2 regions of the Devosia sp. 1566 genome follow, and region 1 is predicted to be linked to the other one. Evidence: predicted binding sites of a transcription regulator. Region 1 holds the regulator's gene; the other holds the start of a gene.

Region 1 (11,609 bases):
ATCGCGCTCCTTGAGCGCGGAGCCGATGGCAGCGCAGATCTCGCGCTCGCGGGCGGTGAGTTCGGACAGTTCCGGGCGGCCGCCCACATGCATGTTGGAGCGCGATTCCCCTTCGGCGGGAATGCGGTTGAGGCCTGCGACGGGCTCGCCATCGATGAGGATGATGCGCTTGTCGCCCTTGCGGACATCGGGCAGGTATTTCTGCACCATGAAGGGTTCGCGGAAGCTGAGCTCAAACAGCTCGATCAGGGAGGCGAGGTTATGGTCGCCCTCCTGAAGGAAGAAGACACCGGCGCCGCCATTGCCGTAAAGGGGCTTGAGGATGATGTTGCCATGCTCCTGGCGGAAGGCGCGGATCATCTCGCGATCGCGCGTCACTAGGGTGGGCGGCATCAGCTTGGGAAAATCGGTGACGAGGATCTTTTCGGGCGCATTGCGCACCGCAGCGGGCGGATTGACCACGAAGGTTTTCGGGTGCAGCCGCTCGAGAATATGGGTGATGGTGGTGTAGTTCATGTCGAAGGGCGGATCCTGGCGCATCAGGATCACATCCTGCTCGCCCAGATCGATGCGCGTGAACGCCCCCAGCTTAAAGTGCTCGCCCTTGGGCTTGTCGAAGACCTCGACCGGTGCGGCGAGGGCGGAAACGGTGGTGCCGCGCAGGCCGAGCGTGTCGGGTGTATAATATACCAGCGCATGGCCGCGCGCCTGAGCTTCGAGCATCATGGCAAAGGTGGAGTCGCCGGCGGGATTGATGCTGGCAATGGGGTCCATCTGGACGGCGATCTTGAGTGACATGCAGAGGTCCTAGGAAGCGTCGAAAGCGTTGATGTGATGGCGCGGCCAAGCCCAGGGCGCAAGGAAAATCACGTCAAAGCGCAGATTGGCTTGGGCATAGGCGGGGTGGCGCGAGAGCCAGTAGTGGGCGGCGCGGCTGATGCGGGCCTGGTTCACCTGGGTGAGCGCCTCGCCTTCCTGGGCTCTGAAGCACGCGCCTTGACCTCAACAAAGACCGTGGTGCCCCAACGCTGGGCGATCAAGTCGATTTCGCCAAGCGGGGTTTTGTGGCGGCGGGCAAGAATGCGGTAGAGCTTGAGCTGGAGAAAGAGCGCGGCCAGGGCTTCAGCGCGTTCGCCCCCGCGGTTGGCGCGCTGGCGGGCGCGGCTGGGTTCAGTCGGTGGCTTTAAGGGCGAGGGCGGCATCATAGACCTCCTTGCGCTTTAGCCCAAAGCGGGCGGTGACAGCGTCAACCGCGGCGCGGAGGGGCTGGTCGGCCATTTCGGCAAGGAGCGCGGCCTGCCAATCGGCCGCGTCGGGGGCCGCAGCTTCGGCCGCGCCGGCGACAACGATAACGGCTTCGCCCTTGGTATCGCCTTCGGCGAAGCTCTCAGCGAGTTCGGCCAGAGTGCCGCGCTGCACGCGTTCGAAGCGCTTGGTGAGCTCGAGGGCGACGGCCGCTTGCCGGTCCGGACCGAGAATTTCGGCCATAGCAGCCAAAGTATCGTCGAGGCGGCGCGGGGATTCGTAGAACACCAGAGTTTCACGTGAAACCGAAAGGGCGGCAAGCGCGGTGGCGCGAGCGCCCGCCTTGGCCGGCAAAAAGCCGTGAAAGGCAAAGGCGTCGGTCGGCAGGCCCGCGACGACAAGAGCGGAAAGAAGTGCTGAGGCGCCGGGGACGGCGAAGACCGGCAGATCGGCGGCGGCCAGCGCGCGGATCAGCGGGAAGCCGGGATCGGAAAGCAAGGGCGTGCCGGCGTCGGAAATCAGCGCCAGGGCTTCCCCGGCGGCGATGCGCGCGACGATGTCGTCGGCCTTGGCGCGCTCATTGTGTTCGTGCAGCGCCACGCGGCGGGTCTTGATGCCGTAGTGATCGAGCAGGCGCGCCGACATGCGGGTGTCTTCGCAGAGCACGGCGGACGCGGCGGCAAGGGTTTCAAGGGCGCGGATGGTGATGTCACGCAGATTGCCGATGGGGGTGGCAACGACGTAAAGGCCGGGCGCCAAGGGAGGGGCCTCGAGCTTGGTGCCGGCGATGAAGAACTCTGAACTCATGGGCGCAAGGCTAGCACGCAGGCGCGCGCCACCCAATCGCTAAGCGGCGAGATCGGCAACGACGGCGTCGAGCACCGGCCAACCACGGTCAGTGACGCGGATATTGCCGTTTGGGAGGGTTTCCACAAAGCCGTAGCCCTTGAGATCCTCGATCTGGCGCTGGCTGATGCGACGGCCGGACAGCGCGGTGAAGCGCTGGGGCGAGATGCCTTCCTTGAGGCGCAGGCCCATGACGAGGAATTCGTCGCCCTGCTCTTCCCAGGTCAACACATCGTCGGTGACGAGGCCATGGCCCTGCGCCAGCACCTTTTCCTGCCATTTGAAGGGCAGCTTTTCGGCGGCGGTGGCGTGGCGCTGGTTGTTGATCAGGAGGCGCCCATGGGCGCCTGGGCCGATGCCGGCATATTCGCCATAGCGCCAATAGAGCATGTTGTGCTGGCTTTCCTGACCGGGGCGGGCGTGGTTGGAAATCTCATAGGCCGGCAGGCCGGCGGAGGCCGTGAGTTCCTGGGTCAACTCGTAGAAATCGGCGGACAGATCCTCATCGGGCATGATGAGCTTTCCGGCGCGATGCAGGTCGAAATAGCGCGTGCCCTGCTCGATGGTGAGCTGATAGAGCGAGATATGGCCACGCGCGAGCCAGAGGCCTTCCTTGAGTTCGTCCTCCCAATCCTCGAGGGTTTGACCCGGGCGGGCATAGATCAGATCAAAGCTCGAGCGATCAAAGATCGACTGGGCGATGCGCACGGCAGCGATGGCTTCATCGACGGTGTGGCGGCGGCCGAGGTCCGCCAGCGGCTTGTCCCGCAGGGACTGCACGCCGAGCGAGACACGGTTGATGCCGGCGGAACGAAAACCCTTGAAGCGATCAACCTCGACGCTGGTGGGATTGGCTTCGAGCGTGATCTCGGCGCGTTGTTCGACCGTCCAATGGGCGGCGATGGTGTCGAGAATGGTTTCCACGGCCCAAGGGCTCATCAGCGAGGGCGTGCCGCCGCCAAAAAAGATCGACTGCACGACCCGGCCCGGAGTGAGGCTGGCGGTATGGGCAATCTCGCGCTGATAGGCGGCGACAAAGGCCTGCTCATCGAGCGGGCCGCGATGCACATGGGAATTGAAATCGCAGTAGGGGCACTTGGCCGCGCAAAAGGGCCAGTGCACATAAACGCCAAAGAGGTCGTTACGGCTCATGCGGCAGCCCCCTCATGTGGGTTGGTGGCGTGGCAGCGATTGGCGGGCACGCGATCAGGCCTGCTCAATTTGGCCCTCGACGAATTTGGCGAAGGCGCGGGCGCGGTGGGAGAGACCCTCCTGCCCCGGAGCCCAGCCATGTTTGACGCTCGAGGGCATTTCGCCAAAGGTGACGTCGAAGCCTTCGGGCATGAAGACGGGATCAAAGCCGAAGCCGACATCGCCACGCGGCGGCCAGACCAGGGTGCCATCGATGCGGCCTTCGTAGAGGGCGTCGCGGCCATCGGGATGGGCGAGGCAAAGCGTGGCGCGGAAGGAGCCGTGGCGCTGGGCTGGCGTTGTGGCATTGGCAGCCTGGAGGGCATCCTCGACGCGCTTCATGCCGTGATTGAAATCGCGATTAGGGCCGGCCCAATTGGCGGTGTAGACGCCGGGATCGCCGCCCAGCGCATCAACGCACAGGCCGGAATCGTCGGACAGGGCCAGCATATTGGCGGCACTCGCGGCGGCATGGGCCTTGATGCGGGCGTTTTCGGCAAAGGTGGTGCCGGTTTCATCGGGCTCAGGCAGATCAAGCTGCGCGGCCGAGATCAGCTCGAGCCCGAAGGGGGCAAACAATTCCCGAAACTCGGCCAGCTTGCCCGCATTGTGCGACGCCAGCACGAGGCGGTCACCAGCGCGAAGACGGGGAATGGCGCTCATTTGGGGGATCCTTGCCGGGCCTTGCTGCGCCCGGCCGAGGCGCGGGCGGGTTGATCAAGGGCGCGCGCCACATCATGCCAGATGGGGCAATTGGTGCCGGGCGTGCTGCGGCCGCTCGCCTGGGGGGCAGTCGTGGCGGCGCCGCTTTTCTTGCGGAAAAACAGGTTCATGCTTGCAGTGCTGCTGTTTGAAGGCGGGTGAGTTCGGCGATGCCGGTTTCGGCCAGGCCCATGAGCTGGTCGAGTTCGTCGCGGCTGAAGGGGGCCTGCTCGGCAGTGCCCTGGATTTCCACGAACTTGCCTGAGCCGGTCATGACGAAATTAGCATCGGTATGGGCTTCCACGTCCTCGAGATAATCGAGATCGAGCACGGGGGTGCCGCGATAGATGCCACAGGACACGGCGGCCACGGAATCGCGCAAGGCCGGGCCGCGGGTGAGCTTGCGCTCGTCCATCCAGCGGATGGCATCGGCCAGGGCAACATAGGCACCGGTGATCGCGGCGGTGCGGGTGCCGCCATCGGCTTCGAGCACGTCGCAATCGAGGGTGACCTGGTTTTCGCCCAGCATGGGAAGATCCACCACGGCGCGCAGCGAGCGGCCGATCAGGCGCTGGATTTCCTGGGTGCGGCCCGATTGCTTGCCGGCGGTCGCTTCGCGGCGGGTGCGCGAGCCGGTGGCGCGGGGCAGCATGCCGTATTCGGCAGTGACCCAGCCCTGGCCCTTGTTGCGCAGCCAGCCGGGCAGATTGGTTTCCACCGAAGCGGTCACCAAAACCTTGGTGTCGCCGAACGAGACAAGGCAGGATCCCTCGGCTTTCAGCGAAACATTGCGCTCGATGGAAATCGCGCGCATCTGGTTGGGTTCGCGTCCGGAAGGGCGCATAGGCAATCACCTTGGCAGTAAAAAACAGTTAACCGCCTCTTAACCCTCTCTGCAGGTCCTCACAAGCCAGGCTGGCTTGGCGAATGGCCGCAATGCCCCTAAATGAATGGGGAGGGTTAAAGCCGACAATTTGAACGAATATGATGGTCAAGCCACCCGAAGACTTTCTCGCCGTCCTCAATACGCGCAGCCAGGATATCTTCCGGCGCATCGTGGAGCGCTATCTCGACACGGGCCAGCCGGTGGGTTCGCGTGATCTCAGCCGCATGCTGCAACTGGGCCTGTCGCCCGCTTCGGTGCGCAATGTGATGGCCGATCTCGAGGATCTCGGGCTGATTGCCGCACCCCATGTTTCGGCCGGGCGCGCGCCGACCCAGGAGGGCCTGCGCTTTTTCGTTGATGCGATGCTGGAAGTGGGTGCCGTCGACGAGCGCGAACGCAGCCGCATTGCCCAGCACATTGCCGAAACCGCGCAAGGCGGGCAGGTGGAGGACCTCCTCGCCGAGGCGAGCCAGTTGCTGTCGGGGCTAAGCCAGGGCGCGGGCGTGGTGATCGCGACCAAAGCCGATATGGTGCTCAAGCACATCGAATTTGTCCGGCTCGACCAAGCTCGCGCGATGGCGATCCTGGTGGGGGAGGACGGGCAGGTGGAAAACCGCATCCTGCCCCTGCCCCCGGGCCTGACCGCCAGTGCGCTGCAACAGGCCAGCAATTACCTTGCCCATCATGTGGTGGGGCGCACCATTGCGGAAGCGCGCAAGGCCCTGGGCGAGCAGCGCGCCGAGCAGCGGGCGGAACTGGACGAGCTGACCCAAAAGCTGGTTGATTCCGGGATCGCGACACTGAGCCAGCCATCGCCGGCGGCGCAGCCCACGGTGATCGTGCGGGGCCGGGCTAATCTGTTGAATGACACCATGGCGTCCGAAGACATGGCTCGCATGCGCCAGCTATTCGACGAACTCGAAAGTAAAGACGGGTTGCTGGAACTCTTGGGAGATGCGGAAAACGCCCAGGGCGTGCGCATCTTTATCGGCTCGGAAAACAAGTTGTTTTCCCTTTCGGGATCTTCGGTGATCCTGAGCCCCTACAAGGACGCCAATGACAAGGTGGTGGGCGTGCTTGGGGTTATCGGGCCGACGCGGCTCAATTATGCCCGTATCGTGCCGGTGGTGGACTATACGGCCAATGTCATCACCTCGATGATGGCGCGCAAGGGGCGCGGCTAGGGAGGGTTGAAAAAGCCGGTGCATTGACCGATATCGGGGGCAAATTCATTCCCAATGCGAAAGCTTGCCCTTATGAGCGACGAAAACACCTCGCCCAGCGAAGAATTCGAGATCGAAACGCCCGTACCGGAAAGCGAAGTGGATCCCGTGGAAGCCTTGCGCGCCGAGAATGCCGAGCTCAAGGACCGGGTGCTGCGCACGGCAGCGGAAATGGAAAACCTGCGCAAGCGCATGGAACGCGATATTGCCGATACGCGCTCCTATGCCATTTCGGGGTTTGCCCGCGACATGCTCTCGGCCACCGATGCACTGAGCCGGGCGCTGATGGTGCTGCCGCCCGAAGCGCGCGAATCGGGCGATGCCACGACCAAGTCCCTGATCGAGGGCATCGAGATGACCGAGCGCGAAATGCAGCGCCTGCTGGCCAAGCATGGCGTCAAGCCGATCGAAGCCGAAGGGCAGAAGTTCGATCCGCACAAGCACCAGGCGATGTTTGAAGTGCCCGATCCCAGCCATCCCGAAGGGACGGTGGTGCAGGTAGTGCAGACCGGCTTTGCCATCGGCGATCGCGTGCTGCGCCCGGCGATGGTTGGTGTGGCCAAGGGTGGCCCACGCGCCGCAGAAGGCGCCGAAACGGTTGATAAATCAGCCTGAGTGTTCAGGTACGGTTCTGGAAAATCCCCGCTTTGGCGGGGATTTTTGTTTGTAGGGATGGTGAGGGCCCGTTACCCCAAAATATCCCTGCTCATCAGGCGGCCGATGCCGGCGGCACCCATCTGGGTCCAGGCTTGTTGCAGTGAACCATTGCTGTCGATGGCGCGGCTGGCGTCTTCGATCACGCTGACATCGAGGCCAGCCTCGGCGGCATCGAGCGCGGTCCAGGCGACGCAGAAATCGGTGGCGAGACCCGCAACATAGATCTTGGCGAGACGCCGTTCGGCGAGATAGCCGCCAAGGCCGGTGCGGGTGCGGCGGTCGGCTTCCTGGAAGCCGGAATAGGAATCGACGCCGCGGTTATAACCTTTGCGGATGGTCAGCTGCGCATGGGGAATATCGAGATCGGCCGAAATCTGCGCCCCATGGGTGTCCCAAACGCAATGGTCGGGCCACAGAACCTGGGTGCCATAGGGCAGCTCGATGGTTTGGAAGGGTTGGGTGCCGGGATGCTGGCTGGCAAAGGAGATGTGATCGGCGGGGTGCCAGTCCTGGGTCAGCACCACATGGGTAAAGCGGCGGGCCAGCTGGTTGATCAGCGGCACAATTTCGTCACCGCTGGGCACGGCAAGGCTGCCGCCGGGCAGGAAATCATTTTGCACATCCACCACGATCAGAACGTCATGCGGGGTGATGTCGAAGGTCATGTCGCATCCTTGCTTGGGCGGTGAATCCAGCTGGCGCGGAGCAAGCCGCGCACGGAATTGCCGAGATAAATGGCGTTGGCGCTTGCCAGGTCATCAAGGGTCAGGCGCGCCTCCCTGGCTGCGCCGGTTGCGAGCAGTTCAGCACGCAAGGTGCCGGGCAGCAAGCCGGCCTCGAGCGGCGGGGTGAGGAGCACGCCGCCCCGCCGCAGGAACAGCGAGGTGATGGAGCCTTCTGTCAGCTCGCCGCGCTCGTTGAGAAAGACGATTTCATCGACGCCAAGCGCGGCCGCGGCGCGCTGGCGCGGCTCGTCGTAAAAAGCGCGGTTGGTGGTTTTATGCGCCAGCCAGAGCGAGCCGGAATCGAGCCGCTCCTCAGCAACCGCGAAGCGGAACAGCGCTGGGTTGGCCGGCAACGGGGTGGCGGAAAGGCCGAGCCCCGCCACCTGCTCGAGAGTAAGGCGCACTCGCATGGCCGGCTCGCTCCAGCCGGCAGCGGTTTTGGTGAGAAGGCTTGTGGCGGCGTACCGGTCGAACGGCATGTTGAAATATTGCGCAGAAGCGGCGATGCGATCGAGATGGCGCTCGAGCAGCCAAAAGCTCGTGATGTTGGTCCAACGCAGGGTTTCGATCAGGCAGATGGGTGGGCTCTTGTCCGCAAGAAAAGCCATTTTCAGCAGTGCTTCCTCATATTCGTCCTCGGCCGCCGAGTCGGCGACGACGCCCCCGCCGATGCCGATTTCCCCCTGTCCCTCCCCGTCGATCACGGCGGTGCGGATGGCGACGTTGAGCGTGAGGTCTCCGTTGGGGGCGAAATAGCCGATCGAGCCGGTGTAAAGCCCGCGCGGTTCGGCCTCCACCGCGGCGATGATTTCCATGGCCCGCAGTTTTGGCGCCCCGGTGATGGAGCCGCAGGGAAAGAGCTGGGCGAGGAGCTGGGTGGTGGACACATCAGGCAAGCGCTGCGCGGTGATGCCCGAGGTCATGGTGTGGAGGGTGCGCAGGGTTTGCACGGAAAAGAGGTCGGTGACCTCGACCGAGCCCACGGCGCTGATGCGGGACAGATCGTTGCGCAGGAGATCAACGATCATCAGGTTTTCGGCGCGGTTCTTGGGATCGGCGGCGAGGGCCGCGCGACCCGCTTCGTCCTGTGCAATGGTGCCGGCGCGCCGCCGCGTGCCCTTCATCGGGCGAGCGGACAGCGTGCCGCCGGTGCTGGCGACAAAAAGTTCGGGCGAGCGCGACAAGATCCAGTGCTCGCCGGTGTTGATGAGCGCGCCATAGGCAACCTGCTGCTTGCGCGCGAGATCGCGATAAAGCGCGGCGGGGTGGCCTTCAAGGCGGAAGCGGGCCTTGAAGGTGAGGTTGACCTGATAGGTGTCGCCGGCGCCGATCCATTGCTGCACTTGCCCAAAGCCGGGGGCGTAATCGGCAAAGGGGCGGCTGGGGACGAGGTCGAGGGCTTCTGCGCCCTGCCCGGGTATGGCGCTGTCGAGGCGTTGGTCTACTTCCCCGGCGGACAAGCGTTGGGGCGCGCTGTAGAGGCCAAGCCAAAGCAGGGGAAAAGGCGAGCGCTCGGGCAGAAGAGGCTCGAGGCGCTCTTCAAACAAAAATCCGAGCTCATAGCTCAGAAACCCCGCGGCCCAGAAGCCCTGCTGCTTGGCTCGTTCCAGTTCCGCCAGGGCCCTTCGGGCTTCCTCGCTGGTATGGGCCACAAGGATGGCGTGCGGGTCCGTGAACAGCAGATTGGTGCCGTCGGGCGCGAGATTGTCGTGGAGCAGCACTGAGCCGGGAGCGAACATGGCTTTGATTCTATTGTGGATGGGCCGCCGTGCAAAGCCACTTGGCGCGAGCGCGGCCGGGTGGCACAAGCAGCGCCGGGCCGGCACGATGGCGGCCCCGGAGGGCCCCTCGTTCAGGCAAATCGCTTTTGTTCTGCTTGAACGCTTCCAGCCCCCCTCCTATATACCCCTCACGCTCAGCAATGAGCACACCCAATTCAAGGAAACCCGGCTCCGAAGGCCCTGGAAACCCGCTTTCAAGAGGGGTTTCGATCAAGGGTTTTGCTTAAAAAGAGGCACGTTATGGCTAAAGTAATCGGTATCGACCTGGGCACCACCAATAGCTGCGTCGCCGTGATGGACGGCAGCAATCCCAAGGTGATTGAAAACGCCGAAGGGGCGCGTACCACCCCCTCCATGGTGGCATTTTCCAAGGATGGCGAGCGTTTGGTTGGCCAGCCGGCCAAACGGCAGGCCGTGACCAATCCCGAAGGCACGCTGTTTGCCGTCAAGCGCCTGATTGGACGCCGCTTCGATGACGCGGTTGTGGCCAAGGACAAGAACCTGGTGCCCTTCAAGATCGTCAAGGCGGACAATGGCGACGCCTGGGTGGAAGCCTCGGGCGAGAAATATTCGCCCTCGCAGGTCTCGGCCATGATCCTGCAGAAGATGAAGGAAACCGCCGAGTCCTATCTCGGTGAAACCGTCACCCAGGCGGTGATCACGGTTCCCGCTTACTTCAACGATTCGCAGCGCCAGGCGACCAAGGACGCCGGCAAGATTGCCGGCCTTGAAGTGCTGCGCATCATCAACGAGCCGACTGCTGCAGCGCTGGCCTATGGCCTCGACAAGAAGAACAGCGGCACCATCGCCGTGTACGACCTTGGCGGCGGCACCTTCGACGTCTCGATCCTCGAGATCGGCGATGGCGTGTTTGAGGTGAAGTCCACCAATGGCGACACGTTCCTGGGCGGCGAAGACTTCGACAACCGCTTGATGGATTATCTGGCCGACGAGTTCAAGAAAGAGCAGGGCATCGACCTGCGCAATGACAAGCTCGCCCTGCAGCGCCTCAAGGAAGCTGCCGAAAAGGCCAAAATTGAACTTTCGAGCGCAACCCAGACCGAAATCAACCTACCCTTTATTACGGCAGACGCTTCGGGCCCCAAGCACCTGACGCTCAAGCTGACGCGCTCCAAGCTCGAAACTCTCGTGGAAGACCTGATCCAGCGGACCATCGACCCCTGCAAGCAGGCGATGAAGGATGCCGGGGTTTCGGCAGCACAGATCGACGAAGTGGTGCTGGTGGGCGGCATGAGCCGCATGCCCAAGGTGCAGGAAGTGGTCAAGCAGCTGTTCGGCAAGGAGCCCCACAAGGGCGTGAACCCGGACGAAGTGGTGGCGCTTGGCGCAGCGATCCAGGCCGGCGTGCTGCAGGGCGACGTCAAGGACGTGCTGCTGCTCGACGTGACCCCGTTGTCGCTGGGCATCGAAACCCTGGGTGGCGTTTTCACCCGCCTGATCGATCGCAACACCACCATCCCGACCAAGAAGAGCCAGGTGTTCTCGACCGCCGAAGACAGCCAGAGCGCCGTGACCATCCGGGTGTTCCAGGGTGAGCGCGAAATGGCCGCCAACAACAAGCTGCTGGGCAATTTCGACCTGACCGGCATTCCCCCCGCACCGCGTGGCGTGCCGCAGATCGAAGTGACCTTCGACATCGACGCCAACGGCATCGTGCAGGTTTCGGCCAAGGACAAGGGCACCGGCAAGGAGCAGCAGATCCGCATCCAGGCTTCGGGTGGTCTCAGCGACGCCGATATCGAAGCCATGGTCAAGGAAGCCGAGCAGAACGCCGAAGCCGACCGGCAGAAGCGCGAAGCGGTGGAAGCCAAGAACCAGGGCGAAAGCCTGATCCACTCGACCGAAAAGTCGCTCAAGGAATATGGCGACAAGGTTTCGGCCGAAGACAAGACCGCGATCGAAACCGCTCTTGCCGATCTGCGCTCGGTGATCGAAGGCGACAATGCCGAAGCGATCAAGGAAAAGACCGCGGCTCTGGCGGAAGCGTCGATGAAGCTGGGTGAGGCCATGTACAAGGCATCGCAGGCAGAAGCCGAGGCCAAGGCCTCCGGCACCGACGATGGCGATGACGACGTGGTCGATGCGGACTTCGAGGAAGTGCGCGACGACGACAACCAGAAGTCGGCGTAAGCCTTCAGAATGGTCTAGAGGGGTCCGGCTTGGCCGGGCCCTTTTTGTTTTGGGCCTGGGCAACAGGGTTTCACGTGTATCCAAGAGTTGCTGGCGCGCCCTACCCTTGCTAATCACCCTTGCACCGGCGGCGCAGCGTCGCCATCTGTGAGGCAGTTCCAACCAATCCCATCGGTGCCGGGCTGGCGCGCTCCCCGCGCGA
Region 2 (11,609 bases), 770 kb from region 1:
CGAAGAGCAAAAGCTCATCGTGCTGCGCGCCATCGACAAGCTCGACAAATTTGGCACGCAGGGCGTCAAGCTGCTCCTGGGCGCGGGTCGCAAGGATGAAAGCGGCGACTTCACCAAGGGCGCTGGCCTGTCGGCCGAACAGATCGAGCCCATCTTGGGCTATCTCGAAAGCGGCACTCCCGCGCCGGGCGTGGAAAAGGGCAGCAATGCCCATGTCATCGCCACCATCAACAATCTTGCCGGCCTGATCGGCGGCTCGGCAACCGGGCTTGAGGGCGTGCAGGAATTGGCATCGATCTTTGGCTTGGTCAGCGCCGCTGGTTTTGGCGGCCGCGTCGTGCTCGACCCCTCCGTCGTGCGCGGCCTCGAATATTACACCGGTCCAGTTTTCGAGATCGAACTCACCTTCAAGGTGCAGAACGAAAAGGGTCAGGACGTGGTGTTCGGCTCGGTAGGGGGCGGCGGGCGCTATGATGGCCTCGTGTCCCGCTTCCGGCGTGAGCCCGTTCCGGCCACCGGCTTCTCCGTTGGCGTGTCGCGCCTGGCCAATGCCCTTAAGCTCACCGGCAATCTCAAGGCAGCCGAGCCGGTTGGCCCGGTTGTCGTGCTGGTGATGGACAAGGACCAGACCGCCGGCTACGCCGCGATGGTGTCCGAGCTGCGCGCGGCCGGCATTCGCGCCGAAATGTTTTTGGGCAACACCAAGAATTTCGGCAAGCAGGTCGCCTATGCCGACAAGCGCAATTCCCCTGCCGTGATCATCGAAGGCTCGCTTGAGCGCGAAGGGGGCATTTTGCAGGTCAAGGATCTCGTGGCCGGCAAGCAGGCCGCCGCCGCCATCACCGACAATGCCGAATGGAAGGCCGCGCGCCCCGGCCAGTTCGAGATCAAGCGCGAAGACCTGGTATCGGCCATCCAGCAGCTGCTGAGCGAGCAATGACCGGGGCCCTGATCGGATCGGAAAGCACACCAGGAGCTCAAGGCTCCTGCCCTCCCTCCCCCTTGAGGGGAGGGCCGGGGAGGGGGTCATTCAGTGAATTACCCAGCCCGGCTTATCCTCGATCCGGAGCGGTCGCATGACGCACGCCGCTTACCGCCGCGCCCAGCTCGAATCCCTGGTGGAGGCTCAGGGCGCCACCCGGGCCGCGCCGCCCCTGCTGCTGCCGGCTGATCCCTATTTCGACCTGGCCGGCGAGGAATTCGGGCGCCGCTTGTTGCTGACCTCGGGCGCCAGCAGTGCGGAATACTGCCTGCGCCCCGATTTCACCCTGCCCATCGTGGCCGATTACATCGCCAATGGCGCCGGTGAGCCGGCCGCTTTTTCCTATTTGGGTCCGATTTTCCGCCAGCGAGAGGGCGTTCCCGCCGAATTCGACCAGGCGGGGCTTGAACTCGTCGCGCAGCCCAATGGCGATGTGGCCCTCGATCAGGTGCTGACCTTTGCCCGCGCCGCGCTCGACCTTTATGGCGTGCGCCCGCATATCCGGCTGGGTGGCGTTGGCTTGTTCGAGGCCCTGTTGGCCCAGGCGGATATGCCCGCGCCTTGGCGCCCCCGCATCCGCCACCGCTTCGGCCACACCGAGGCGATGGCTCGGCTGCTGAGCCGGCTGGAAGCCGCCCCCGACGCTCCCCGCGCCGAGCAGCCCACGCGCGAAGCGCTGATCGGCGAGATTACCGAAAACATGGTGGCGGCGGGCCTCAGCCTGTCGGAAGGACGCACCCCCACCGAAATCGCCGACCGCTATCTCGAGCAGCAGGCGCTTGATGCCGCCCATGTGCCCCCCGCAACCCTGGCGCTGCTGCGGGACTATCTCGCCATTTCCGGCCCCGTATTGCAGGCGCTGACCCGGCTCGAAGCGCTGGCGGCGCGGCACCGGCTGATGCTGGGCGCCCCCATTCGCACTATTCGCCGGCATCTCGACAATCTGGGCGAAGCGCATGTGAGCTTTGACGCCAGCTTCTCGCCCCGGCTCGATTATTACACGGGCATTGTTTTCGAGATGCGCGGTCCCGGCGGCGCCGTCCTGGTGTCGGGCGGGCAATATGATCGGCTGCTCGAGCGCCTTGGCGCTACGGCGCCCATCGCCGCCTCCGGCTGCGCCGTGTGGGTTGATCGTTTGGAGGCCGAGTTAGCGCAATGACCGGCCTTACCCTTGCCGTGCCCTCCAAAGGGCGTCTTGAAGAGCAAACCCGCGACTGGTTCGCCGCCCGCGGCCTCGAGATCACCCGCCCCGGCGGCGCGCGCTCTTATCTGGGCGCAGTGGACGGACACCCCGAGATCACCGTGCGCTTTTACCCCGCGGCCGAGATTGCGCGCGAATTGATCCGCGGCACCATCGATCTGGGCGTCACCGGGCTCGACCTGATCCACGAAACCAGCGAAGTCGGGCCGGCCGCCGTTGCGGTTGCGGCCGAGCTGGGTTTTGGCAATGCCGATGTGGTGGTCGCCGTGCCCGATAGCTGGATCGATGTCACCCATCTCCATGATCTGGCCGATGTCGCTTCCGACTTCCGCTCCCGCCACGGCCGTTGGCTGCGCATTGCCACCAAATATATCACCGTCACCCGCCAGCATTTCGCCCGCGCCGGCATTGCCGAATACCGGACGGTCGAAAGCCTCGGGGCCACTGAAGCCGCGCCCGCTTCGGGCGTAGCCGATATCATCGTCGATATCACCAGTACCGGCTCGACCCTTGCCGCCAACGGCCTGCGCGTATTGGAAGACGGCGTGATGTTGCGCAGCCAGGCCTGCTTGTTTGTGTCGCGTGGCGCCGATTGGACGCCCGAGCGTCGCGTGGCGCTCGAGAACATATTGGGCACGTTAGGGGCCGCCGCCGACTTCTAGCGCTGCGCCCCATTGCCAGCCCTCCCCATTGGCGGCTAAGCCAAGTGCCGACTCTTCCGCCCGCCGCCTAACCCCCGGACCCTGATATGCTGCTCGATCCCCTTGTGCTGCTGGCGCTCGCTGGCGCTGGCATGCTGGCCGGCTTTGTTGACGCCATCGCCGGGGGAGGGGGCATGATCTCGCTGCCCGCGCTGCTTTCGGCCGGCGTGCCGCCCGTGGCCGCGCTCGCGACCAACAAGCTGCAGGGGGTGGTGGGAACGAGCCTTGCGGCGCTGACCTATTGGCGGCGCGGCTTTGTCACCCTGCGCAAGCTGGTCCCGTCACTCTTCACCACCTATGCCGGCAGCCTTGTTGGCGCTCTCGTGGTCAAGCAGATCGACGTGACCCTACTAGATGTCGCGGTGCCGGTGGCGCTGATCGGGGTGGCGCTGTATTTCCTTTTCGCCCCCAACTTGTCCGACCTCGACCGCGCGCCGCGCCTGCGCTTTGAGCTTTTCGTGCCGCTGATGGGCTTTGTGCTCGGCTTTTACGATGGGGTGTTCGGTCCGGGCACTGGCTCGTTCTTCACCATCGGCTTTGTGATGCTGTTCGGGCTCGGCATCACCCGCGCTGCCGGCAACACCAAGATCCTCAACCTGACCTCAAACCTTTCGGCCCTGATCATCTTCATCATCGCCGGGGACGTGGTCTGGCCAGCCGCCATCGCCATGTCGGTTGGCCAAGTGGTGGGCGGCTATGCCGGCGCGCGCATCGGCATCCGGTTCGGGGCCAAGATCATCCGCCCGCTGGTGGTGGTCGTCTCGATCATCCTCGCCCTGCGCCTGCTGATCTTCCGCTAAGACCTAGTCCTCGGGCTCCAGCCCGGCGGCCTGGCGCAGCGCGGCGTTGATGCGCTCCTGCCAGCCCGGCCCATCCTCCTGGAAATGCTCCAGCACCGCCCGGTCGAGCCGCAGCGACACCAGTTCCTTGCCAGCCGGTGGCGTTGCCGCCTTGGCGGGTGCCGCAGGTGCAGCTGGTTTGCTCGTGGCGCTCTTGAAGGCGGCTTCCGCCTGGTCGTAAGCGCTTCCGCGTCGTGGCGTCCGCATGCAATCCTCGTGGGTTGAGAGCCCTCACTCTAGCGCGGGATCGGCGCAAGAAAAAGGCGCAGTGTTTCCACTGCGCCTTTCCAACCAAGATCGTGACTGGGAAGAAACGATCCTGAATTTTTTGCCTGAATGGCTGGACTAGAAGTCCATGCCGCCCATGCCGCCCATGCCGCCGCCGCCCGGCATTGCCGGTGCTGCGTCCTTGGGAGCCTCGACGATCAGGGCTTCGGTGGTGATCAGCAGCGAAGCAACCGAAGCTGCGTCCTGCAGGGCGGTGCGAACCACCTTGACCGGGTCGATAACGCCCAGCTGCACCAGATCGCCATACTCGCCGGTTGCGGCGTTGTAGCCGAAGGTGAGCGAGGAGTTCTCGAGGATCTTGCCCACAACCACGGAGCCTTCGGCACCGGCGTTATTGGCAATGGTGCGTACGGGCTCCTGCAGAGCGCGCTTGACGATGGCGATACCAGCGTCCTGGTCGGCGTTGATGCCCTTGACGGTCATTGCGTTAGAAGCGCGCAGCAGTGCCACGCCACCACCAGCAACAATGCCTTCTTCAACGGCAGCGCGGGTAGCGTTGAGAGCGTCGTCAACGCGGTCCTTGCGCTCCTTGACTTCCACTTCCGTGGAGCCGCCGACGCGGATCACGGCAACACCGCCAGCGAGCTTGGCCAGGCGTTCCTGCAGCTTTTCCTTGTCGTAGTCCGAGGTGGTTTCCTCGATCTGCGCCTTGATCTGGCCAACGCGACCCTGGATGTCTTCCTGGGTGCCGGCACCATCAACGATCGTGGTGTTTTCCTTGGTGATCTCAACGCGCTTGGCAGTGCCCAGCATGTCGATGGTCACGTTCTCGAGCTTGATGCCGAGATCTTCGGAGATCACTTGGCCACCGGTCAGGATGGCGATGTCTTCGAGCATTGCCTTGCGGCGGTCGCCAAAGCCCGGAGCCTTGACGGCAGCAACCTTGAGACCACCGCGCAGACGGTTGACGACGAGGGTCGCGAGAGCCTCACCTTCAATGTCTTCGGCAATGATCAGCAGCGGGCGCTGGCTCTGCACAACCGACTCGAGGATCGGCAGGATAGCCTGCAGGTTCGAGAGCTTCTTTTCGTGCAGGAGGATCACGGGATCTTCCAGAACGGCAGTCATCTTCTCGGCATTGGTCACGAAATAGGGGCTGAGATAGCCACGGTCGAACTGCATGCCTTCAACGACATCGAGCTCGGTCTCGGCAGTCTTGGCTTCCTCGACGGTGATCACACCCTCGTTGCCGACCTTCTGCATGGCTTCGGCAATCATGTCGCCGATGGACGATTCGCCATTGGCGGAAATGGTGCCGACCTGGGCGACTTCGGACGACGACTTGATCTTGGACGAAGCGGCCTTGAGCGAAGCCACGACTTCTTCCACGGCCATGTCGATGCCGCGCTTCAGATCCATTGGGTTGAAGCCGGCGGCAACAGCCTTGACGCCTTCAACAACAATGGCCTGACCCAAAACGGTCGCGGTGGTGGTGCCGTCGCCGGCGATATCGTTGGTCTTGGAGGCGACCGAACGCAGCAGCTGCGCGCCCAGGTTCTCGAACTTGTCTTCCAGTTCGATTTCCTTGGCAACGGTCACGCCGTCCTTGGTGATGCGCGGAGCACCGAACGACTTTTCGATAACGACGTTACGACCCTTGGGGCCCAGGGTCACCTTGACCGCATTGGCCAGGATGTTGACGCCACGCAGCATCTTGTCGCGCGCGTCGGTGGAGAACTTTACTTCTTTAGCTGCCATGTGAGGCGCTCCTTAAAGTGCAGACAGGGAAAAGGGCAGGGGAAGCGGGCTATTTGACCGAGCAAATAGCCTTACGCTTCGACGATGCCCATGATGTCGGATTCTTTCATGATCAGCAGGTCTTCACCGTCGACCTTGACTTCGGTGCCGCTCCACTTGCCAAACAGCACGCGGTCGCCGGCCTTGACGTCCAGCGCCACAACCTTGCCGCTGTCATCGCGGGCACCTGGGCCAACTGCAACAATAACGCCTTCGGAGGGCTTTTCCTTGGCGGTGTCGGGAATGATGATCCCGCCTTTAGTCTTTTCCTCGCTGTCGAGACGGCGGACGACCACGCGGTCGTGGAGGGGACGGAAGCTCATGATTGCTCCTATAGCATCATCGGGACTGCAAATTCGCGCCCTTTGGCACTCACCGAGTGAGAGTGCTAACAGGGTGTCGCTGATATATGCAGGGGGCGCATCCGAGTCAAGCCGGGGCAGGGTGAACCCCGGGCGGGGATGATGCGTTGAGCACCGATACGCACAGCTAGAAAGGCACGAGATCATGACCGTTCAATGTCTTGATAAGGACATCAAGATCCGGCCGGCCGAAGGCCGCGTCCATGTCATCTTCGATGATGCGGAAATTGCCGATTCCATCCGGGCGCTGGAAGTCGATGAGCCCGGCTCCCCGCTGCGCATTTACCTGCCGCGCGAGGACATCCAGCCCGGCATTCTCGAAGCAACCGATACCCACACCACCTGCCCCTATAAGGGCGAGGCCTCCTACTACACCATCAAGACCCTGACGGCGACTGCCGAGGATGCTGCCTGGTATTATCCCGATCCTTGTCCACTGGTGGAGCCCATCCGCGATATGATCGCCTTCTGGGGCGACAAGATCGAATATCGCCGCACAGCGGTTTAACCGCCATTGCGGGTTGCCTTGGGGCTTTCATCGCCCCAGGGCTTGGGGCATAAGGGAAGCCATGAACACACCAGCTCAACCCCTCCAGATCCGCCTGCGCCTCAAGGGCGGCAGTGGCCAGAACGCCAATTGGCAATGGGAACTGCTCGATGCCGCCGGCGCCGTTGTCAAATCCGGCAGCGCCATGGGCCCCGAACACAAGGCCTTCGCCACCGCCCGCCAGGCCAAGGAAAAACTCGAAAAAGCCGCTGCCAACTAAGCCAGCGCAAACGAGACGCAAGTGACACTTTCCGGCGGGGCCAACCCGGCTTTTTCTCCACCTGCCACGGTTGCTCCGCTACGCGGCATCACCCTCAAGGTTGCTTCGGTCTGCGTTTTCGTGGCGATGTCGGCCCTGATCAAGGCGGCCGAGAACATCCCCGCGGGCGAACTCGTGTTCTACCGCTGCTTTTTCGCCATCGTGCCGGTGCTGGTTTATCTCGCCTGGCAGGGCAATCTGCGTTTCGGCCTGCACACCAACAATCCGTTCGGCCATGTGCTGCGTGGCCTCATCGGCATCGCCTCCATGGGCCTGAGCTTTTACGGGCTGACCATGCTGCCGCTGCCCGAGGCCATTGCCATTGGCTATGCCGCGCCGTTGGTCGTGGTGGTGTTGGGCGCCGTGCTGCTCAAGGAGCGGGTGCAGCTTTACCGCTGGACGGCGGTGATCGTGGGCCTGGTCGGCGTGATCATCATGCTTTGGCCGCGGCTCACCATCCTGAGCGGGCAAACCGCCATGGGCACCGGCGAAACCCTGGGCGCGCTCGCCGCGCTGCTTGCTGCCATCTTTTCGGCCTTTGCCATGATGCAGGTGCGCCGCCTCGTGCAAACCGAGCGCACCGAAACCATCGTGCTGTATTTCTTCATCACCGGCTCGGTGCTGTCGCTGTTGACCCTGCCGTTCGGCTGGGTTTGGCCCACGCTGGAGCAGACCGTGATCCTCGTCCTGGCCGGCATTGCCGGGGGTGTTGGGCAGATCCTCCTCACCGCCAGCTATCGCCATGCCGAAATGTCGGTGATCGCTCCGTTCGAATATACCTCGCTGCTGCTCGGCCTGGCGGTGGGTTTTGTCGCTTTCGGCGACATCCCGACGCTGCCCATGCTGGGCGGCGCTGCGATCGTGATCGCTTCGGGCATCTTCATCATCTTCCGCGAGCACCGCCTGGGGCTTGATCGGAACAAGGCCCGCCAGGCCAGCAGCCTCTAGGCCGCATTGCCGGGGACGCGATAGCGCGATTGCACCAGGCCCGATGGAAAGGCCCGGGTTTCCACATGCTCGAGCACCAGGTCGGCCTCGAGCGGCCCGAACAGGGGAATGCCCTCGCCGATCAACACCGGAATGCGGCTGATCACCAGATCCTCGATCAGCCCGGCGCGCAAAAACGCCTGGATCAGTTTGCCGCCATCCACATAAGCCGCGCGCCAGCCCCGGCCCGCGACCAGTTGCATCGCCTCCTCGGGCGTTGCATCCACAATCTCGACCTTGTCGGCAATCTCCTCGGGCACATCGGTCTGGGTGATGCTGCCGCTCAGCACCAGCACGGGCTTGGAATAAAACCACGGCCGGAAATGCTTGATCACCTCATAGGTGCCGCGCCCCATGATCACCCCATCCACTCGTTCCATATGGGCGTTGAAACCGTGATCCTCGCCAAGCGTCGGGTAATCCGTCAGCCAGGCGATGTCGTCATTCTTGCGCGCGATAAAGCCATCCAGGCTGGTGCCGATAAACACATGACCAGTGGTCACAACTCACCTCCATTGCTTAACCGGGCTTGATCTAAATCCGTGCCCTGTCAAACCCTGGCAGCAGGCTAGCTGGCCACCTCCAGCCCAGCCCAGCCCTGGCGCTTGCGGTAGATGGTCGAGGGGCTGATCTCCAGGGCCGCTGCCGCCAGCGAGATATTGCCGCCAAAGCTGGCAATGGCATCCTCGATGATGCGCTGTTCCTGCTCCCACATTGGCCGCACCGGCGAACGGCGCTCGGCCCGATTGCCGCCGGGCCCCAGTTCGCCCACTGCAGCGCTCGAAGCCACCATGGCCGCACTCACCTCGCCGCCATCGGCGAGCACGGCGATGCGCCGCATCAGGTTCTCGAGCTGCCGCACATTGCCGGGCCATTCCGATCCGCCCAGGACCGCAACCGCCTCGGGCGAAAACCCGGAGAACTGCTTGCCCTGCTCGCGCCCGAACCGCTCAAGGAAATGGCGGGCGAGGGGCAACACGTCGCTTGGCCGTTGCCGCAGCGGCGGCAGGTGGATCGGCAACACATGCAGCCGGTAAAACAGGTCTTCGCGCAATTGCCGGGTTTCGATCAGCTGCGTCAGCGGCTCCTTGGTGGCGCAAACCACTCGTATATCGAGCGCGTTGGTTGGCACCTCGCCCTCGCCAGTGATCCGGCCGGTCTGCAACAGGTGCAGCAGCTTGGCCTGCAGTTCGGGGTCGAGTTGCGCAACTTCGTCAAGAAACAGCGTGCCGCCATCCGCCCGCCGCGCCGCGCCCACGCCATCCGAGCCGGCGCCGAACAATTCGCGTGCCAGGGAATCAGCGTCGGCTGCCGCGCAGTTCACCACGACCATGGGGCGGCCAGCGCGCGGGCTGCTGCCATGCAGCGCCTCGGCGCACAAATTCTTGCCGGTGCCGCTTTCTCCGGTGATGAACACCGGGGCGGGGGAAGACGCGATCCGCATGATCTGATCGTAAACGGCCTGCATCGCCCCTGAGCCACCCACAAAGCCAGCAAAATCGGCCGAGGGCGGGGGCAGGGCGGGCTCACCCAAAAGGGCACTGGCCTTGCCGTGGCGCTGTGCCAACTCGCCGATTCGCGTCAACAGCGTCGCCCCGTCAACCGGCTTGGTCAGGCAATCATGCGCCCCAGCCCGCATCGCCACCAGCGATGCCGACACCGAACCACCATCAGACAGGGCAATCACCAGCGCGCCATCGGCCAGTTTGACCAGTCGCGCCATCGCCTCGTCAGTGCCGGGATCTTCGAGGCTTCCGAGATCCACCAGCACCAGGTCAAAGGCTTCGCGCCGCAAGGTTTCCGCCCCGGTCCGGCCGCAGGCCGCCAGGGCAAGCTGTGGCGCTGGCTGCAATTGCCCCGAGAGAGCTTCTTTGAGGTGCCGCACCGATCGCTGATCACGCTCGATCAGGAGCAGCCGGCCCGGCACTGCCAGGGGTCCCCCAGTGTTTGTCGCCATTGCGGCTTTGCCTTTGGTATAGTTCGACGCGCGCCGATTGTTCTCCAACAGGGTAAATATTCCGTTCCAGCCCGGGCCGGGGCGATGCTAAGAACATTGGGGCCGAATCCCGGCGCCCGTTAGGGGATCGCATCGCGCTGTGCAGGGCCTGGTTTATACCTTTATCGCGGTTTCAGCGGCGGCAGCGGGAGCTGCGGCGTATTTCGGGCTCGCCTTTACGCCCGCTCAGGCGATTCTCGCCGCGTTGGTTTTCGGCTGCATCGCCGTTACCGCCCATGAGCGTGTCCTGCGCCAGCGCGCCGAGCAGCGGCTCGAGCGCGCCATCGAGGAATTGTCGCGCCTCCTGTCCACCGATGCTAAGGCTGGCGCGGTGCTCGGCCAGCGCATCAACGCCATGGCCGACCTCAATGCCGGCCCGCGCCTGGGCGCCGTTGAGGCCGATATTTCCGTTCTGGGCACCGTGATCCGCCAGGTCGCCGAAGCCGTCGCCGATATCGAGGAAAGGGCGGCCCAACCTCAGGCCGCACCCGCCGCGCTGCGACCTGCCCCAGCCGCGACCATCGTGCCGCCACCACGCGAACCTACGATTCCGCTCGAAACCGTGCGGCGCGCCTTTGGCGAAGGGCGGCTGCTCTTTCACGTCCAGCCCGTCGTGACCTTGCCCCAGCGCCGGCCCACCGGCTTTGATCTGGTGCCGCGCCTCGCCCTCGAAGCGGGCGCATTGGCTGAACCGGCCGATTTCCTGCCCCGCCAGGGCGGCGCCGATGTGCTGCGTCAGCTCGAAAGCATCGGTTTGCTCGAAGCCATTACCCTGGCCCGCCGGGCCCGCACTGCCGGGCAAAGGCCCAATCTCTTTGTGCCGCTGTCGCGGGCGACCCTGGGCGACGGCCAGGCCGCCGAAGGGTTGATCGCTTCGCTCGAAGCCAATCGCCCCGTAGCGCCCAGCCTGATCTTTGCGATCGAAGAAGCAGAGTGGCTGTCCCTGACCACCGCGGAGCGCGCCGTGACCGACGCCGTCCACAAGAAGGGTTCTGGCTACAGCCTCCTGGCCGTGCAATCGCTGCGCCTCGATGTTGGCGAGCTTGCCGCCCGCGGCGTGCGCTCCCTGCGGATCGATGCCGCCCGCTTCCTCCACGCCCCCGAATCCCTCACTGATTTCCACGCCGCCGATATCGCCGATTACCTCGCCCGCTTTGGCGTGACGCTGCTTGCCAGCGGGGTATCAGCGGAAGCGCAGATCCCCGAATTGATCGATCACCGCATCACCCTCGTGCAAGGGCCTCATCTGGGCGCTGCCGCCCCGTTGCGCGGCGATCTGCTGCTCGATGGCGGCCGCCAGCCCGCGCCCGCCTTGCATCGGGTCGAGGGCTAACTCCACCACTCCCGTGCTGTTTGGGCTTGATCGGCGCCCCCAAGCTGCCACATAGCACGCAGCAGTTTATTTCGGAGTTCCCCATGACGTCCCATCCCGCCTCCATTTCCGGCCTGTCCGATCTTGCCGGGCGCTATGATGCGGTGCTGAGCGATGTGTGGGGTGTGATCCACAATGGCGTGTCGGCCTTCCCCAGCGCCGTCGACGCCCTCGTGAAATATCGTGAAGCTGGCGGCACGGCCGTGCTGATCACCAATGCGCCGCGCCCCTCGGGCCCGATCGTCGACATGCTTGATCGCCTTGGCGTGCCGCGCTCTGCCTATGATGCCATCGTTTCCTCGGGCGACGCCACCCGCGCCATGATCGCCCGCTACCAG

What was found. The regulator HrcA, encoded in region 1, represses chaperone genes, less so after heat shock. The targets are predictions, from matches to a motif close to GTTAGCACTCNCNNNNNGNGAGTGCTAAC.
Region 2: the regulator HrcA is predicted to act here: its motif matches at 6,113-6,141, upstream of groES (co-chaperone GroES).

What each region holds. Positions count from the first base shown of each region.
Region 1 covers NZ_CP034767.1:4,022,754-4,034,362, reverse strand. Annotated here, with positions in the region: gene gshB (glutathione synthase) at 1-798, opposite strand, end outside; partial or broken gene ELX51_RS19205 (YraN family protein) at 808-1,202, opposite strand; gene rsmI (16S rRNA (cytidine(1402)-2'-O)-methyltransferase) at 1,171-2,052, opposite strand; gene hemW (radical SAM family heme chaperone HemW) at 2,092-3,243, opposite strand; gene ELX51_RS19190 (non-canonical purine NTP pyrophosphatase) at 3,298-3,945, opposite strand; gene ELX51_RS20110 (hypothetical protein) at 3,942-4,115, opposite strand; gene rph (ribonuclease PH) at 4,112-4,828, opposite strand; gene hrcA (heat-inducible transcriptional repressor HrcA) at 4,969-6,054, shown strand; gene grpE (nucleotide exchange factor GrpE) at 6,127-6,708, shown strand; gene pncA (bifunctional nicotinamidase/pyrazinamidase) at 6,780-7,415, opposite strand; gene pabB (aminodeoxychorismate synthase component I) at 7,412-9,214, opposite strand; gene dnaK (molecular chaperone DnaK) at 9,497-11,407, shown strand.
Region 2 covers NZ_CP034767.1:621,693-633,301, forward strand. Annotated here, with positions in the region: gene hisS (histidine--tRNA ligase) at 1-940, shown strand, start outside; gene ELX51_RS03025 (ATP phosphoribosyltransferase regulatory subunit) at 1,077-2,141, shown strand; gene hisG (ATP phosphoribosyltransferase) at 2,138-2,845, shown strand; gene ELX51_RS03035 (TSUP family transporter) at 2,932-3,684, shown strand; gene ELX51_RS03040 (BrnA antitoxin family protein) at 3,688-3,930, opposite strand; gene groL (chaperonin GroEL) at 4,069-5,709, opposite strand; gene groES (co-chaperone GroES) at 5,781-6,071, opposite strand; gene ELX51_RS03055 (DUF427 domain-containing protein) at 6,256-6,618, shown strand; gene ELX51_RS03060 (hypothetical protein) at 6,680-6,877, shown strand; gene ELX51_RS03065 (DMT family transporter) at 6,899-7,864, shown strand; gene ELX51_RS03070 (dihydrofolate reductase family protein) at 7,861-8,406, opposite strand; gene ELX51_RS03075 (sigma-54 dependent transcriptional regulator) at 8,472-9,860, opposite strand; gene ELX51_RS03080 (EAL domain-containing protein) at 10,000-11,232, shown strand; gene ELX51_RS03085 (TIGR01459 family HAD-type hydrolase) at 11,316-11,609, shown strand, end outside.